2 regions of the Streptomyces sp. SAS_270 genome follow, and region 2 is predicted to be linked to the other one. Evidence: riboswitches for the same ligand, from Rfam matches in the RefSeq annotation. Region 2 holds a riboswitch; the other holds the start of a gene.

Region 1 (7,359 bases), on a different contig from region 2:
CCAATGATTAGCACTCGCCCCTGCCGAGTGCAAGCGGCTCGGGTTGATCCCCAGGTGAGCAGGGGGGCGCGTGCGCGGGGCGCGGGGCCGTCCGCCCGCATCCCTGGGCACGCCGAAGGGCTCGTACCCCTGGAGGTACGAGCCCTTCGTCACGTCGCTGTTTGTGTTCAGTCGGCGCGTGCTTCAGCCGGCAGCCAGTCGGACCATGTCCGCCTGCGGCCCCTTCTGACCCTGCGAGATCTCGAACTCGACCCGCTGGCCCTCTTCAAGGGTGCGGTAGCCGTCCATCTGAATCGCGCTGTAGTGGACGAATACATCCGCACCACCGTCGACCGCGATGAAGCCGTACCCCTTCTCCGCGTTGAACCACTTGACGGTGCCCTGAGCCATGCCTAACTCCCCTATTACTGGCCCTTGCACAGATCCACACTTCGTGGATCCGGGTCAGACCTCACCCCCCAACGGTTGGGGGTGTGCGCCGGAACGCGTCGACCGCGGCTGAATGTATCTGTCCAACTGCCGTCTGCAACAGGTCAATCGGACGAGAATTCTGGGCATGACCGATCGGGAAAATGCGGAGAATTTGCGCAGATTCAGGGCAAGTCGGGCCCCATAAATGCCATAAACGGCTAGAAATGATGGGGCACTTTGGCTGCTTCTTATCGGGTGTCGGGCGAGAACTCATATGCGCCCGGCATGAGGACGACTCGGAAAGCGAAGCAGGTTCCCCAACTGTACCGCGCTCAACCATACAGAATTGCCCCCTCCGTTTCTCTTACGGAGAGGGCAATTCGATGAACAATGAGTGACAGCCGTTACCGAAGGTAACGAAAGGGGCGGTCAGCCTCCGGCGACGGCCGGGATGATCGAGACGCCCGCGCCGTCCGGCGTCACCGTCTCCAGACCCTGCTCGAAGCGGACGTCGTCGTCGTTGACGTACACGTTGACGAAGCGGCGCAGCTTGCCCTGGTCGTCGAGAACGCGGGCGGCGATGCCTGTGTGGTTCTTCTCCAGGTCGGCGATGACGTCGGCGAGGGTCGCGCCCTCGGCGCTCACCTCGGCCTGGCCGCCGGTGTAGGTGCGCAGGATGGTGGGGATGCGGACGTTGACGCTCATGATGCGAGGCCAGCCTCTCGGAAGGAGTCCAGGTTCGGGCGGATGGTCGCGGTCAGGCCGGTGCCGGCCACCGCGTCCAGGGTCTTGAGGCCGTCGCCGGTGTTCAGCACGACGGTGGTCAGGGTCGGGTCGAGCAGACCGTTCTCGATCAGCTTCTTCGCGACACCCACCGTCACGCCACCCGCCGTCTCGGCGAAGATGCCCTCCGTCCGCGCGAGCAGCTTGATCGCGTCCACGACCTGCTCGTCGTTCACATCCTCCACCGCACCGCCGGTACGGCGCGCGATGTCGAGCACGTACGGCCCGTCGGCCGGGTTGCCGATGGCGAGCGACTTGGCGATGGTGTTCGGCTTCTGCGGGCGTACGACGTCGTGGCCGGCCTTGTAGGCGACGGACACCGGCGAGCAGCCCTCGGCCTGGGCGCCGAAGATCTTGTACGGCTTGTCCTCGACGAGGCCGAGCTTGATCAGCTCCTGCAGCCCCTTGTCGATCTTCGTGAGCTGGGAGCCGGAGGCGATGGGCACCACGAGCTGGTCGGGCAGCTGCCAGCCGAGCTGCTCGCAGATCTCGTACGCCAGGGTCTTGCTGCCCTCCGCGTAGTACGGGCGCAGGTTGACGTTGACGAAGCCCCAGCCCTCGCCGGCCGGGTCGCCGATCAGCTCGGAGCAGAAGCGGTTCACGTCGTCGTAGTTGCCCTCGATGCCGACGAGCTCGCCGCCGTAGATCGCGGCCATGACGACCTTGCCCTGCTCCAGGTCGTGCGGGATGAACACGCAGGAGCGGAAACCGGCCCGGGCGGCGGCGGCGCCGACGGCGCCGGCCAGGTTGCCCGTGGAGGAGCAGGAGAGGGTGGTGAAGTCGAACGCGCGCGCCGCCTCGATGGCCTGCGCGACGACGCGGTCCTTGAAGGAGTGCGTCGGGTTGCCGGAGTCGTCCTTCACGAACAGCTTGCCGGCGTCGACGCCCAGCTCGCGGGCCAGGTTGTCGGCCTGGACGAGCTTGGTCCAGCCCGGGTTGATGTTCGGCTTCTCCGCCACGTCGGCCGGGACGGGAAGCAGCGGCGCGTAGCGCCAGATGTTCGCGGGGCCGGCCTCGATACGCTTGCGGAGTTCTTCGGTGTCGTAGGCCGAGAAGTCGTACGCGATCTCGAGGGGGCCGAAACACTCCTCGCAGGCGAAGACCGGGCCGAGGGGCACACGGTGTCCGCACTCGCGGCAGGAGAGCGCCGCGGCGGGACCCAGATCGACGGAGTTCGTGGTGCCTGCAGTGGTGATCGTGGTGTCTACATCAGTCTGCGCAGCCATGGAGGCGAGGCCCTTTCTCCTCATCTTCCTCACGGCGCACTTCGCCGTGAGACGGATTTGGCACCTTCCCTAGTCGGGAGCCTCGCTGCGACGACGTCGATGACGTGCATGTCGTACGAGAACCGACTGGAGGGTTGCCGGGGCTTCAACGGGCCGTATCCCTCTGCCCCTCTGGATGAGCGGTATTCGATTGTTGATCTCTGCTACGCGGTGGCGACCCCCGACATGCGATGGTCATCCGCGTTGTTCAAGACTGTAACCGAAGGCCAGGACAGTTGAGATAGTCGTCCGAACCGCGAGATGGATCACATGGTCGAGGGATCATGGGGTCAGACAGTGAGGAGCCGCAGACTGTGCTGGAAGAAGTCGAGCGGTGGCTGAGTACCCGCTCCTGGTCCGTTTCCGACCGCCCGCTGCACCGGCTCGTCGCCGCGAAGCGCGCCACGAACTCCTCGGTGAGCGTCGTGCTGCCCGCGCTGAACGAGGAGGAGACGGTCGGTGAGATCGTCGCCGTCATCCGCCATGACCTGATGCACCAGGTGCCCCTCGTCGACGAGATCGTCGTCGTCGACTCCGGCTCGACGGACCGCACCTCCGCGGTCGCCGCCGCCGCGGGGGCCCGGGTGGTGCACCGGGACGAGATACTCCCGCGCATTCCGGCCGTGCCCGGCAAGGGCGAGGTCCTGTGGCGGTCGCTGCTGGTGACCGGTGGGGACATCGTCTGCTTCATCGACGCGGACCTGAAGGAGTTCTCGTCGGACTTCGTGTCGGGGATCGTCGGGCCGCTGCTCACCGAGCCCGGCGTGGACCTCGTCAAGGCGATGTACGACCGTCCGCTGGGCTCTGCCGCAGGTCAGGGCGGCCGGGTCACGGAACTCATGGCGCGCCCGCTGCTGAACATGCACTGGCCGCAGCTGGCCGGCTTCGTCCAGCCGCTCGGCGGGGAGTACGCCGCCCGCCGCTCCCTGCTGGAACAGCTGCCGTTCCCCGTCGGGTACGGGGTGGAGCTGGGCATGCTGGTCGACGCGCTGCATCTGGTGGGGTTGGACGCGCTGGCCCAGGTGGACGTGGGTGTGCGCAAGCACCGCCACCAGGACGGACAGGCGCTGGGCCGCATGGCCGCCGCGATCTACCGCACGGCGCAGCTGCGGCTGGCCCGCGGGCATCTGATCCGCCCGTCCCTCACCCAGTTCGAGCGGGGCAGGGAAGGCTTCGAGCCGCGCACGCACTCGGTCGACACCGAGGAGCGGCCGCCGATGGCGGACATCGCGGAGTACCAGTCACGCAGAGTGGCGTGATCGGGCGGTTGTATACGTCCTGCCGTACCGCTTCCGTACGTTTGAGCGTTTCCGAGCCGGGCTAGGTTGAGGCGTATGGCTTCTGCGCACGGTGCTCATCGGATTCTCGTCGCGTCCAACCGGGGCCCGGTCTCGTACTCGCTGGACGAGACCGGGGAACTCACCCCCAGGCGCGGTGGGGGCGGGCTGGTCTCCGGGCTCTCGGCGATCGGGCCGGACGCGGGCGCCCTGTGGGTGTGCTCGGCTCTCGGTGACGGGGACCGCGAGGCGGTGCGGCGCGGGGTCGGCGAGGACGGCGTACGGATGCTGGACATCGACGCCGACGTGCACGCGGACGCGTACAACGGCATCGCGAACTCGGTGCTGTGGTTCGTCCACCACCTGCTGTACCAGACGCCGCTGGAGCCCGTCTTCGACGCGGAGTTCCGGCGGCAGTGGGCGTCGTACGAGACGTACAACCGGGCGTTCGCCGAGGCGCTGGCCGACGAGGCGGCCGAGGGCGCGGCGGTGCTCGTGCAGGACTACCACCTGACGCTGGTCCCCGGGATGCTGCGCGAACTGCGCCCCGACCTCAGGATCGGTCACTTCTCCCACACCCCTTGGGCGCCGGTCGACTACTTCCGCATGCTCCCCGACGACATCGCCGAGCAGGTGCTGCGCGGCATGCTGGGCGCGGACCGGCTCGGCTTCCTGACGCGGCGCTGGGCGGACGCGTTCACCGCCTGCGCGGACGCGCTCGTGGGCGGGCTCGGCGGCACCCGGGTCGGGGTGCACGGGCTGGGCGCGGACGCGGACTTCCTGCGGGCCCGCGCGCACCAGGCGGACGTCGGCGAGCGGATGGCCGCGCTGCGCGAGCAGATCGGGCGGGGCCCGGACGGTGAGCGCCGCCGGACCGTCGTACGGGTGGACCGCACCGAGCTGTCGAAGAACATCGTGCGCGGGCTGCTGTCCTTCCGGCAGCTCCTGGACGACGAGCCCGCGTGGCGCGAGCGGGTCGTGCACGTGGCGTTCGCCTACCCCTCCCGGCAGGACCTCGCCGTGTACCGCGACTACACGGCCGAGGTGCAGCGCCTGGCGGATGAGATCAACTCCCGCTACGGGACGCCGGGTTGGACCCCCGTGGTGCTGCACGTCAAGGACGACTTCGCCCGCTCGCTGGCCGCCTACCGGCTCGCCGACGTGGCGCTGGTCAACCCCGTCCGGGACGGGATGAACCTGGTCGCCAAGGAGGTCCCGGTGGTCTCCGACGAGGGGTGTGTGCTGGTGCTGTCCCGGGAGGCGGGGGCCTACGAGGAGCTGGGCGAGGACGCGCTGACCGTGAACCCGTACGACGTGATCGGCACCGCGCGGGCGCTGCACGAGGCCCTGACGATGCCGGCGGGCGAGCGCGCGGAACGCACGAAGCGGCTTGCCGCGGCGGCGACTGCGCTGCCGCCGGCCCAGTGGTTCCTGGACCAGCTGCACGCGCTGGAGGCCCCTACAGCGGGCTGATGGCCGCCGCCAGGTCCGCCAGCAGCCGTACGACTCCCCCCGGGCCGTCGACCACCAGGTCGGCGCGCTCGGACAGTTCCGTCACCTCCGAGCTGCCGCTGCACACGAGCAGGCCCGGTACGCCGTCGGAGCGGAGTTTGTCGACGGCGGCGAAGGCGGGGAGGTCGCCGAGGTCGTCGCCGCCGTAGAGGACTGCTTCGGCGCCGAGTTCGCGGACGTACTCCAGCAGTGCGACGCCCTTGTCCATGCCGGGTGGGCGCAGTTCCAGCACCATCCGGCCGGGTTCGACGATCAGGCCGTGCCGGGAGGCGAGGTCGGCGAGGGGCTCGCGGAGGGCTTCGAAGGCGGCCTGCGGATCCTGGGCGCGGCGCGTGTGGACCGCCACCGCGCGGCCCTTCTCCTCGATCCAGGTGCCCTGCCAGGCGCCGATGCGGTCCAGGAACCCGGGCAGTTCGGCGCGTACGGCGGCGACGCCTGGGTGCGGGGCGGGGGCGCTGACGGTGGAGCTGACGGCGTCCCAGCGCTCGGCGCCGTAGTGGCCGAGGACGACCAGGTGCTCCAGGCCCGGCACGCCCGCGAAGCCGCCGTGGCGGACGGCGACGCCGGCCGGGCGGCCGGTGACCACCACGACGGCGGCGACCTTGGGGGCGAGGGCCGCGAGGGCGGCGACCGCGTCCGGGTGGGCGCGGGCCTGTTCCGGGTCGGGGACGATGGGGGCGAGCGTGCCGTCGAAGTCGAGGGCGATCACGGCGCGGTCGGGGGTGGCGAGGATGGCGTCCAGGCCGTCGCGGCCTGCTGCGGTCGCGGGGGTCGGGAGGGGATCTGTGTCTTCCGTCGGTTCCGTGGATTCCGTAGGGCTGCCCATACCGCCGACCCTATCCGCGCGATGCACCCGCCGGAGGGGTGCCGGGGTCAGCGCTCCGCCCGGCGGGCGTCGCGTATCCGGCGGAGGCGGTTGACCGTGACCGGGTCGTGGGCCAGCGCCCTGGGGTCGTCCAGGAGGGCGTTGAGCAGCTGGTAGTACCTCACGGGCACGAGCCCCAGCCGCTCCCGTATCGCCCGCTCCTTCGCCCCGGGCCCGCTCCAGCCCTGCCGCTCCATCGCCAGAATCCCCCGCTCCCGGGGGGTGAGCTCTTCCATGCCCGCACGGTATCGGCAGGCACTGACAAGGTCGGCCGGACCTGGGGCGAGGCGGCTACTCCGAGCTCTCCGCCACCGAAGCCGCGTTCTGCAGCTCGGTGAGGACCGAGGACGGGTTGCCGCCCGGGGCGACGGCCTTGCCTATGCCGGCCTTGATCTCGGCGCTGACGGCGGCCCAGGAGGTCTTGTCGACGGGATAGAGCTCGGCGGCGGGGAGTTCGTCGAGGAAGGGGGTGAGGTCCTTGTCCCTGGGGTCCTCGGCCATGGCCTGGGACGCCGACGTGGTCACCGGCAGCAGGTCGTACTCGCGGGAGAAGGCCAGCACGTTCTTCTCGCTGTAGACGAAGTCGAGGAAGTCGCCGGCCTGCTTGCGGTGGCCGTTCTGCTTGAACGCCATCATCCAGTCGGCGACGCCCATCGTGGACCGGGCCCGCCCGTCCACGCCGGGCATCGGCACCATGCCGAACTTCACGCCCTTGTTCGCGGCCATCTTCATCAGCGTGGGATGCCCGTTCAGCATCCCGACCTCGCCCCGCGTGAACGCGGCGAACGCGGCCGCCCGGTCGAGCTTCGCCGGCGCGACGGGCCCGGTGAGCCCCCGGTCGACGAGTTCGTCCTTGAGCCAGCTGAAGGTGGCGACGTTCTGCGTGGAGTCGAGGTGGTAGGTGCCGACGTCGTCGGTGTACCCGTCGCCCCCGCTGAGCAGCCACTGCATGGTCTCGGCCTGCGCCTCCTCGGGTCCCAGAGGCAGCGCGTACGGCGTCTTCACGCCCTTGGACTTCAGCACCTTCGCGTCGGCGGCGAGCTCGCTCCAGGTCTTCGGCGCGGTGAGCCCCGCCGAGGAGAACAGCTTCTTGTTGTAGAAGAGCAGCCGCGTCGACGCCGCGAAGGGCAACGCGTACTGCACCCGGTCCTTCTTGCCTGCCTCGCCGAGCTGCGAGACGAAGTCGGCCTGGACGGGTATGGAGAGCAGTTCGTCGGCGGTGTAGAGCTGGTCCCTGGCGGCGTAG
Region 2 (7,359 bases):
TCAAGTCGATCACCGACAACCTCCTCCCGGCCGGTTACGACAGCTCGAAGCTGAAGGTCACGTCATGAGCGAGAGACGGCGGCTGCACCTCAACGCCTTCCTCATGGAAGCGGGTCACCACGAGGCGGCGTGGCGGCTGCCGCACAGCAATCCCCGGGCGGACTTCGACCTGCGGCACTGGATCGAACTGGCCCAGCTGGCGGAGAGCGCCAAGTTCGACTCGCTGTTCCTCGCGGACGGCCCGGCGCTCATCGGTACCGGCGAGTTCCGGCCTCCGGGCCAGTTGGAGCCGCTGACCCTGCTGACCGCGCTGTCTCAGGCGACCAGCAGGATCGGCCTCATCGCGACTGTCTCGTCGACGTACAACGAGCCGTACAACCTGGCCCGGCGGCTCGCGTCCGTCGACCACGTCAGCGGCGGTCGCGCCGGCTGGAACATCGTCACCTCTGCCGGGGCCGACGAGGCCGCCAACTTCGGCCTCGACAACCGCCCCGACCACGCCGAACGCTACGCCCGGGCCGACGAGTTCCTGAAGGTCGCCAAGGCGCTGTGGGACAGCTGGGAGTCCGAGGCCGTCGTCGCGGACAAGGCCGCGGGACGCTACGCCGACCCCGCGCGGCTGCACCGGCTCGGCCATGAGGGCGGGTACTTCAAGGTGGCCGGACCCCTCAACGTCGAGCGCCCGCCGCAGGGTTACCCGCTGCTCGTCCAGGCCGGCTCCTCGGAGGACGGCAAGGACTTCGCGGCCCGCCACGCCGAGGCGATCTTCACCGCCCACACGACGTACGAGCGCGCGGCCGGTTTCTACGCCGACATCAAGGCACGGACCAGGGCCGTGGGGCGCGACCCGGACGGCGTCATCGTCCTGCCGGGCATCGTCCCGTACATCGGGTCGACCGAGGAGGAGGCCCGGGCGCTTGCTCGGCAGTTCGACGAGCTGCGCGTCCCGGAGTACGGGCTGCGCCAGCTGGCCGCGGTGTTCGAGACGGAGCCGTCGGTCTTCGAACTCGACCAGCCGCTACCGGAGTTCATCCTGGCGAGGCCGAAGCTGGAGGGCTCGCAGAGCCGTTCCGACCTGATCATCGATCTCGCGGTGCGCGAGCGGCTGACGGTCCGGCAGGTCATCTCCCGGCTCGGGGGCGGCCGCGGTCACTTCGAGTTCATCGGCACACCCGAGCAGGTGGCGGACACGATCATCGCCTGGTTCGAGGGCGGAGCCGCGGACGGCTTCAACATCATGGCCCCCGCGCTGCCGTCGGGCCTGGCGGCCTTCGTCGAGCACGTCCTGCCGATCCTGCGCGGCAAGGGGTTGTTCCGCGAGGAGTACGAAGGCACGACCCTGCGCGAGCACTACGGGCTCCCGGTGCCTGCGAACCAGTTCCATGGCTGATCCGCTTTCCGGGCCTGATCCGCTTCCCACGGCCGGCCCGCTTCCCATGGCTGACCTGCTCGCGACTCCCGCCGCTTCCACTTCCCGAAGCGGCGGGAGTCCGCCCGCGCTGCGGGTCGAGGGTCTGCGCAAGACGTACAAGGACGGCTTCACCGCGGTGAACGGGCTCGACCTGGAGATACCGGATGGCGCGTTCTTCGGGCTGCTCGGCCCGAACGGCGCCGGGAAGACCACGCTGATCGGCTCGGTGTGCAACATCGTGCGCCCCACCGCCGGCACCCTCTCCGTCTTCGGCCACGACCACCGCAGCCGTCAGGCCCGCAGACTGCTGGGTCTGGCTGCGCAGGAGATCAACGTCGACCGGTTCCTGTCCATCCGGCAGATCCTGGTCTACCACGCCGGATACCACGGCATCGGCCGGAAGGCGGCCGCCCGGCGCGCGGACGAACTGCTCGCCCTGTTCCGCCTCGACGACAAGGCCGACGTACGCGCCTACGAACTCTCCGGCGGCATGCAACGCCGCCTCGTCCTCGCGCGGGCCCTCATGCACCGCCCCCGCCTGCTCATCCTCGACGAGCCGACGGCAGGCGTCGACGTCGAGCTGCGCTCGGAGATCTGGCGCGTCGTCAAGGGCCTCAACGCGGCCGGCACCACCATCCTGCTGACGACGCACTACCTGGAGGAGGCGGAGACCTTGTGCGACGAGATCGCGCTGCTGCGTGCGGGCCGGATCGTCGACCGCGGCTCCGCCGCCTCGCTGCGGGAGCGGTACGCGGCCCGGGACATCTCGGAGGTCTACGAACGGGCGATCACGGCCAAGGAGATGGCCTCGTGAGCAGCACCGAAACGCGGGCCCTCCCGGCGTACGACGAGCCCTTCCGGGCGGAGCGCTCACCGTTCCTGTGGTTCCTGGAGCGCGAGGTCCTGCGCTTCCTGAGGATCTGGCGCTACAGCATCGTCGGCCCGGTGCTGTCGACCGTGCTGTTCGTCGTGGTCTTCGGATCGGCTCTCGGCTCGCATGTCGACACGATCGACGGCGTCGGCTACGGCAGCTTCATCGTGCCCGGCCTCTTCGCCCAGGCGATCGTCAACGTCGGCTTCTTCAACGGGACGACCAGCCTGTTCGAGGCCCGCCGGGACCAGTACATCAACGACGTGTTCGCGAGCCCCCTCAGGTGGTGGGAGATCAACGCGGCACTGGTGGGCGCCGGCGTCGCTCGAGGCGTCGTCGTGGGCGCGGGCGTCCTGGCGGTGGCCCTGCCGCTCACCCACGGCGGCACCCCGGCCCGCCCCGTCGTCCTGCTGTTCGGCACGCTCGGGGTGCTCCTGGTCGCCGCGCAGGTGGGCGTGATCGCGGGCGGTCACGCCAGGTCCCTCGACCATGTCTACGCCATGGAGTCGATCATCCTGCTGCCGCTGGGCTTCCTCGGCGGCGTCTTCTACTCGGTCCACCAACTGCCGCCGTTCTGGAACTACGTGAGCCACCTCGACCCGGTCTTCTGGCTGGTCCAGGTCGAACGGATCGGGTTCCTCGGCCAAGGCGACGTCAGCGCCGGCTGGGCCCTTGCCGTGGTCTGGGGTCTGGCGGCGACGCTGACCGCCTGGTCGGCGGCGATGTTCGCCACCGGCCGCCTCAAGCCCTGAACCCCGTACGGGAAGGAACACAACGCCTTGGGCGTCTAGACCGGCTGAGGACATGCGGTGCGAGTTCCCTCACACGAGACCGTCGCCGCGTCCCGACGGTTGCTTGCGAAGACGCGTTTTGAGTGTGTCGAGCGGGGCCGTCGTCCATCGAGGTGTCCGCGATGCGGGACGGCCCTCTTGACGCCGATGTCGGTCGGATCGACACTCACTGAGGGAATCCTAGTGAATAGGTAGGGAAAATATGAGGCGCGTTGAGCCGGTCACCGTCCGAGTGAGCCGTTCGCCTCTTCTGACCTCCCGCCGTCACATCGATCTGCTGCGTGTCTGCAGCGCGATCAGCCCCCAGGGCTGAGCCGCGCCCATCCTGTGCCGGTGGCGCCCCGCGAGCGGGGCTCACGCCTCCGGCGCGCACGGATGAGCCCCGCTCCCTCAACCGACGTCGCTTCCGCCGCGCGTACGTCCGCGCCCGCTCCCGGGGAGAGTCATGACCGTGACACCGCTGGCCGCCCACGCCTCCGACCGAGCCGCGCCCGTCTTCCGGGGCCGCATCGGCCGGGACGCACGCAGCGGCCACTACGCAGTTCCGGGCCGCTACCGCCTCCATCTGTCGACCGCCTGTCCCGACGGCCTGCGCATCGCCATCACCCACAGCCTGCTCGGCCTGGACACCGTCTGTCCGGCCACCTTCCTGCCGGCCGTCCCCGACAGTCCCGAGGGCGGCCACTCGGCCTTGCGGTCGCTGTACGAGGCCAGCGCCCACCGCTACACCGGTCCGGCCGTCGCGCCGGTGCTCAGCGACGACTGGTCCGGACGGATCGTCAGCACCTATGCCCCGGACATCATGCGCGACCTCGACCGCCGCTTCGGCGGTGACCGTCTCTCGCTCTACCCGTGCGGCGCGGAGTCGGAGATCGAGGCGGTCGAGCGGATGTGCGCGCAGGGCATCGAACAGGCCGCACAGCGCGCGGGATCGGCCGGTGGCGGGCCGGTGGAACGTGACGTGGAACTGACCACGCTGCTGGAAACGCTCGGCGCCCTGGAACGCTGGCTCGAAGGACGTACGTACCTGATCAGCGACGAAATCACCGCCGCTGACGTCGAGTTGTGGGTCGCGCTGGTCCAACTCGACACGGTGCACCGCAACCACCTCGACGCCTGTGCCGTCCAGCGCATCGCCGACCATCCGACCCTGTGGGCCTACGCCCGCCGCATGGCCGCGCATCCGGCCTTCGGCGGCCACCTTGACCTCGGGGGCATCGAACGCCGTCACCACGCCCGCTGCCATGGCCTGGAGGCCGCCGGTGCAGCCGTCCAGATCCTGGACTGGGCGGCACACTCAGCCCGTTAGCCGTTCCACCTGGTGGACCGGCGTTGACATTCGTTCAGGCAATTGTCTTAACTACGGCTCAGAACGGTCATGAGCGTCAGCGACAAGCCCTGGCTAGCTGACCGGCAACCCTCGCACCGCGGTGGGGTGCCCCAGGTGACGACCGGACCGAAGAAGTTTCGGTAAGCGCGAGGCCCACAGGGCCGGAACAGTGACGGTGACGCCATGTACGCAGCTCCCAGGACGGCCGCACGCCGCTCCCAGGGCTGCGTGCGGTCGTACGCGAACGTGTTCGTCGCCGATCGCGCTGTCGATCTGCTCCGCGTGAACAGCGCACTGTGTACCGCACCGGGCTGTGCCCGCTGTCGGGGCTGACACCTCCCCGCAGCCCCCGCACTCCCTGACGAACACCGCCTCTGCGGTGTGCCGTTGTCCTCCCCGCCCCCGGTACCTCGCCGTCGTGTGCGCCCCCGCATGCCGCCGCGCTTCCCGGGTGTACCCACCCAGCCGGAGCCCACCATGAGTGAACCCCCTGGTGCCACCATCACCCGTCCCGAGGCGCCGACCGCCGACGAACCGTCGAAAGCCCTCACTGCCCAGCGCGTTCTGCCGCTGCGGCGGCCAGGGCGCTGGATCGCCACCGCGGTCGTCCTGGTCCTGATCGCCCAGTTCGTGCACGGACTGGTCACCAACCCCTTCTACCAGTGGGACCGCTGGAGCTACTGGTTCCTGCGGCCCACCATCCTCGACGGCCTCGTGATCACCCTCGAAGTCGCCGCGTACAGCGCGGTGTTGGGCCTGATCGGCGGCATCGTGCTCGCCCTGGCCCGGCTGTCGAAGAGCCCCGTGCTGCGCGCGGTCAGCTGGACCTACGTGTGGGCGCTGCGCTCCGTCCCGCTTATCGTGGTGCTGATCTTCCTCTACAACTTCAGTGCCCTGTACAAGACGGTGAGTATCGGTGTTCCCTTCGGGCCGGCCTTCTTCTCCTTCGACGAGTCGAGACTCGCCACCGACATGGTCGTCGCCGTCATCGGCCTCAGCCTCAACGAGGCCGCCTACGCGGCCGAGGTCGTCCGCGGCGGCATCCTCTCCGTCGACCAGGGCCAGCACGAGGCGGCGGCTGCGCTCGGCCTGCCCAAGGGCTACCAGTTCCGCAGGATCGTCTTTCCGCAGGCCCTGCGGTCCATCGTCCCGAACTACGTCAACCAGCTCATCGGCCTGATCAAGGGCACCTCGCTGGTCTTCTACGTCTCCCTGCTCGACCTGTTCGGCTCCGCGCAGACCATGGGCTCCACCTACCCCGGCGACATCGTGCCGCTGCTGCTGGTCGTCACCGTCTGGTATCTGATCCTGACCAGCGTCGTCTCCGTCGTCCAGTTCTACGTCGAGCGGTACTACGCCCGCGGTGCCACCCGCGCCCTGCCGCCGACCCCGTTGCAGAAGCTCCGCACCGGTCTCACCGACCTGCGGGCCCGCATCCGCCGGGAGGCCGCCGTATGACCGCCAAGACGCTCGAAGCCCTGGCGGACGCCGAGGCCGCCACCGTCGAGGTCCACGACGTGCACAAGTGGTACGGCACTCACCGAGTGCTGGACGGCGTCGACCTGACCGTCCGCCCCGGCGAGGTCACCGTCATCCTCGGCCCGTCCGGCTCCGGCAAGTCCACCCTGCTGCGGGTCATCAACCACCTGGAGAAGCCCGAGATCGGCTACGTCAGCATCAACGGCGAACCGATCGGCGTGAAGCGGCACGGCGAGCAGCTCAAGGAGCTGAGCGAGCGGGCCATCCTCACCCAGCGCGGCCGCATCGGCTTCGTCTTCCAGAACTTCAACCTCTTCCCGCACCTGACCGTCCTGGACAACGTGGCCGCCGCCCCCGTTGCCACCGGCAGGCTCAGCAAGTCCGAGTCCCAGGAGCTCGCCCGCGAACTGCTCGGCCGCGTCGGCCTCGCCGACAAGACCGGCGCCTACCCGCGCCAGCTCTCCGGCGGCCAGCAGCAGCGCGTCGCCATCGCCCGCGCCCTCGCCCTACGCCCCGGCGTCATCCTCTTCGACGAGCCCACCTCCGCCCTCGACCCCGAACTGGTCGGCGAGGTCCTCGCCGTCATCAAGGACCTGGCGACCAGCGGCACCACCCTCGTCATCGTCACCCACGAGATCGGCTTCGCCCGCGAGATCGCCGACCGGGTCGTCTTCATCGACGGCGGCAAGATCATCGAGCAGGGCCCGCCCTCCGAGGTCCTCGACAAGCCGCGGCACGAACGGACCAGGGACTTCCTCAGCAAGGTCCTCTGACCGCCGCCCCCCGTAGACGTCCCCCCACGTCACCCTCATCATCTCCAGCGACAAGGAACGGCCATGCCCACCCAGTTCACCCGACGCGGCCTGATGCGCGGCATCACCGCGGCGACCGCCATCGCCTCCCTGGCCACCGGGCTCGCCGCCTGCGGTGGCAACAGCGACGCGGCCACCTCCACCCAGGCCGCCGCCAAGTCCGGCGAGGTCGCCATCGGCCAGGTCTCCAACGGCGCCGCCCACCAGACGTCCGTCAAGGTCTCCGAGGTCAAGGCCCTCAGTGCCGAACTGCCCGCCGCCGTCAGGAGGAGCGGCAAGCTGGAGATCGGCATCGGCGCCCTGCCGGCCGGCTTCCCGCCGCTGGCCTACGTGGGCAGCGACCAGAAGTCCCTCACCGGCGCCGAGCCCGACCTCGGCCGCCTCGTCGCCACCGTCCTCGGCCTCAAGCCCGAGGTGAAGAACTCCACCTGGGAGAACCTCTTCGTCGGCATCGACAGCGGCAAGGTCGACGTGGCCTTCTCCAACGTCACCGACACCGAGGAACGCAAGAAGAAGTACGAGTTCGCCTCCTACCGGCAGGACAACCTCGCCTTCACCGTGCCGAAGAAGAGCACCTGGAACTTCGACGGCAACTACGAGAACCTCGCCGGCAAGACGGTCTCCGTGGGCTCCGGCACCAACCAGGAGAAGATCCTCCTGGAATG

What was found. A riboswitch is a leader RNA that binds a small molecule or an ion and turns the genes downstream of it on or off. The one in region 2 is predicted to bind S-adenosylmethionine.
Region 1: linked by a shared signal. The riboswitch ahead of thrC (threonine synthase) and the one ahead of ACN6LB_RS39545 (amino acid ABC transporter permease) in region 2 are both predicted to bind S-adenosylmethionine.

Annotation. Positions count from the first base shown of each region.
Region 1 covers NZ_JBMNDS010000001.1:138,904-146,262, reverse strand. Annotated here, with positions in the region: gene ACN6LB_RS00765 (cold-shock protein) at 184-390, opposite strand; gene ACN6LB_RS00760 (MoaD/ThiS family protein) at 841-1,116, opposite strand; gene thrC (threonine synthase) at 1,113-2,420, opposite strand; SAM riboswitch class I at 2,438-2,602, opposite strand; gene ACN6LB_RS00750 (glucosyl-3-phosphoglycerate synthase) at 2,774-3,718, shown strand; gene ACN6LB_RS00745 (alpha,alpha-trehalose-phosphate synthase (UDP-forming)) at 3,794-5,209, shown strand; gene otsB (trehalose-phosphatase) at 5,196-6,074, opposite strand; gene ACN6LB_RS00735 (DUF3263 domain-containing protein) at 6,122-6,349, opposite strand; gene ACN6LB_RS00730 (ABC transporter substrate-binding protein) at 6,405-7,359, opposite strand, start outside.
Region 2 covers NZ_JBMNDS010000094.1:30,975-38,333, forward strand. Annotated here, with positions in the region: gene ACN6LB_RS39515 (ABC transporter substrate-binding protein) at 1-68, shown strand, start outside; gene ACN6LB_RS39520 (LLM class flavin-dependent oxidoreductase) at 65-1,390, shown strand; gene ACN6LB_RS39525 (ABC transporter ATP-binding protein) at 1,437-2,225, shown strand; gene ACN6LB_RS39530 (ABC transporter permease) at 2,222-3,034, shown strand; gene ACN6LB_RS39535 (putative leader peptide) at 3,276-3,386, shown strand; gene ACN6LB_RS39540 (glutathione S-transferase C-terminal domain-containing protein) at 3,519-4,382, shown strand; SAM riboswitch class IV at 4,448-4,556, shown strand; gene ACN6LB_RS39545 (amino acid ABC transporter permease) at 4,881-5,861, shown strand; gene ACN6LB_RS39550 (amino acid ABC transporter ATP-binding protein) at 5,858-6,655, shown strand; gene ACN6LB_RS39555 (transporter substrate-binding domain-containing protein) at 6,719-7,359, shown strand, end outside.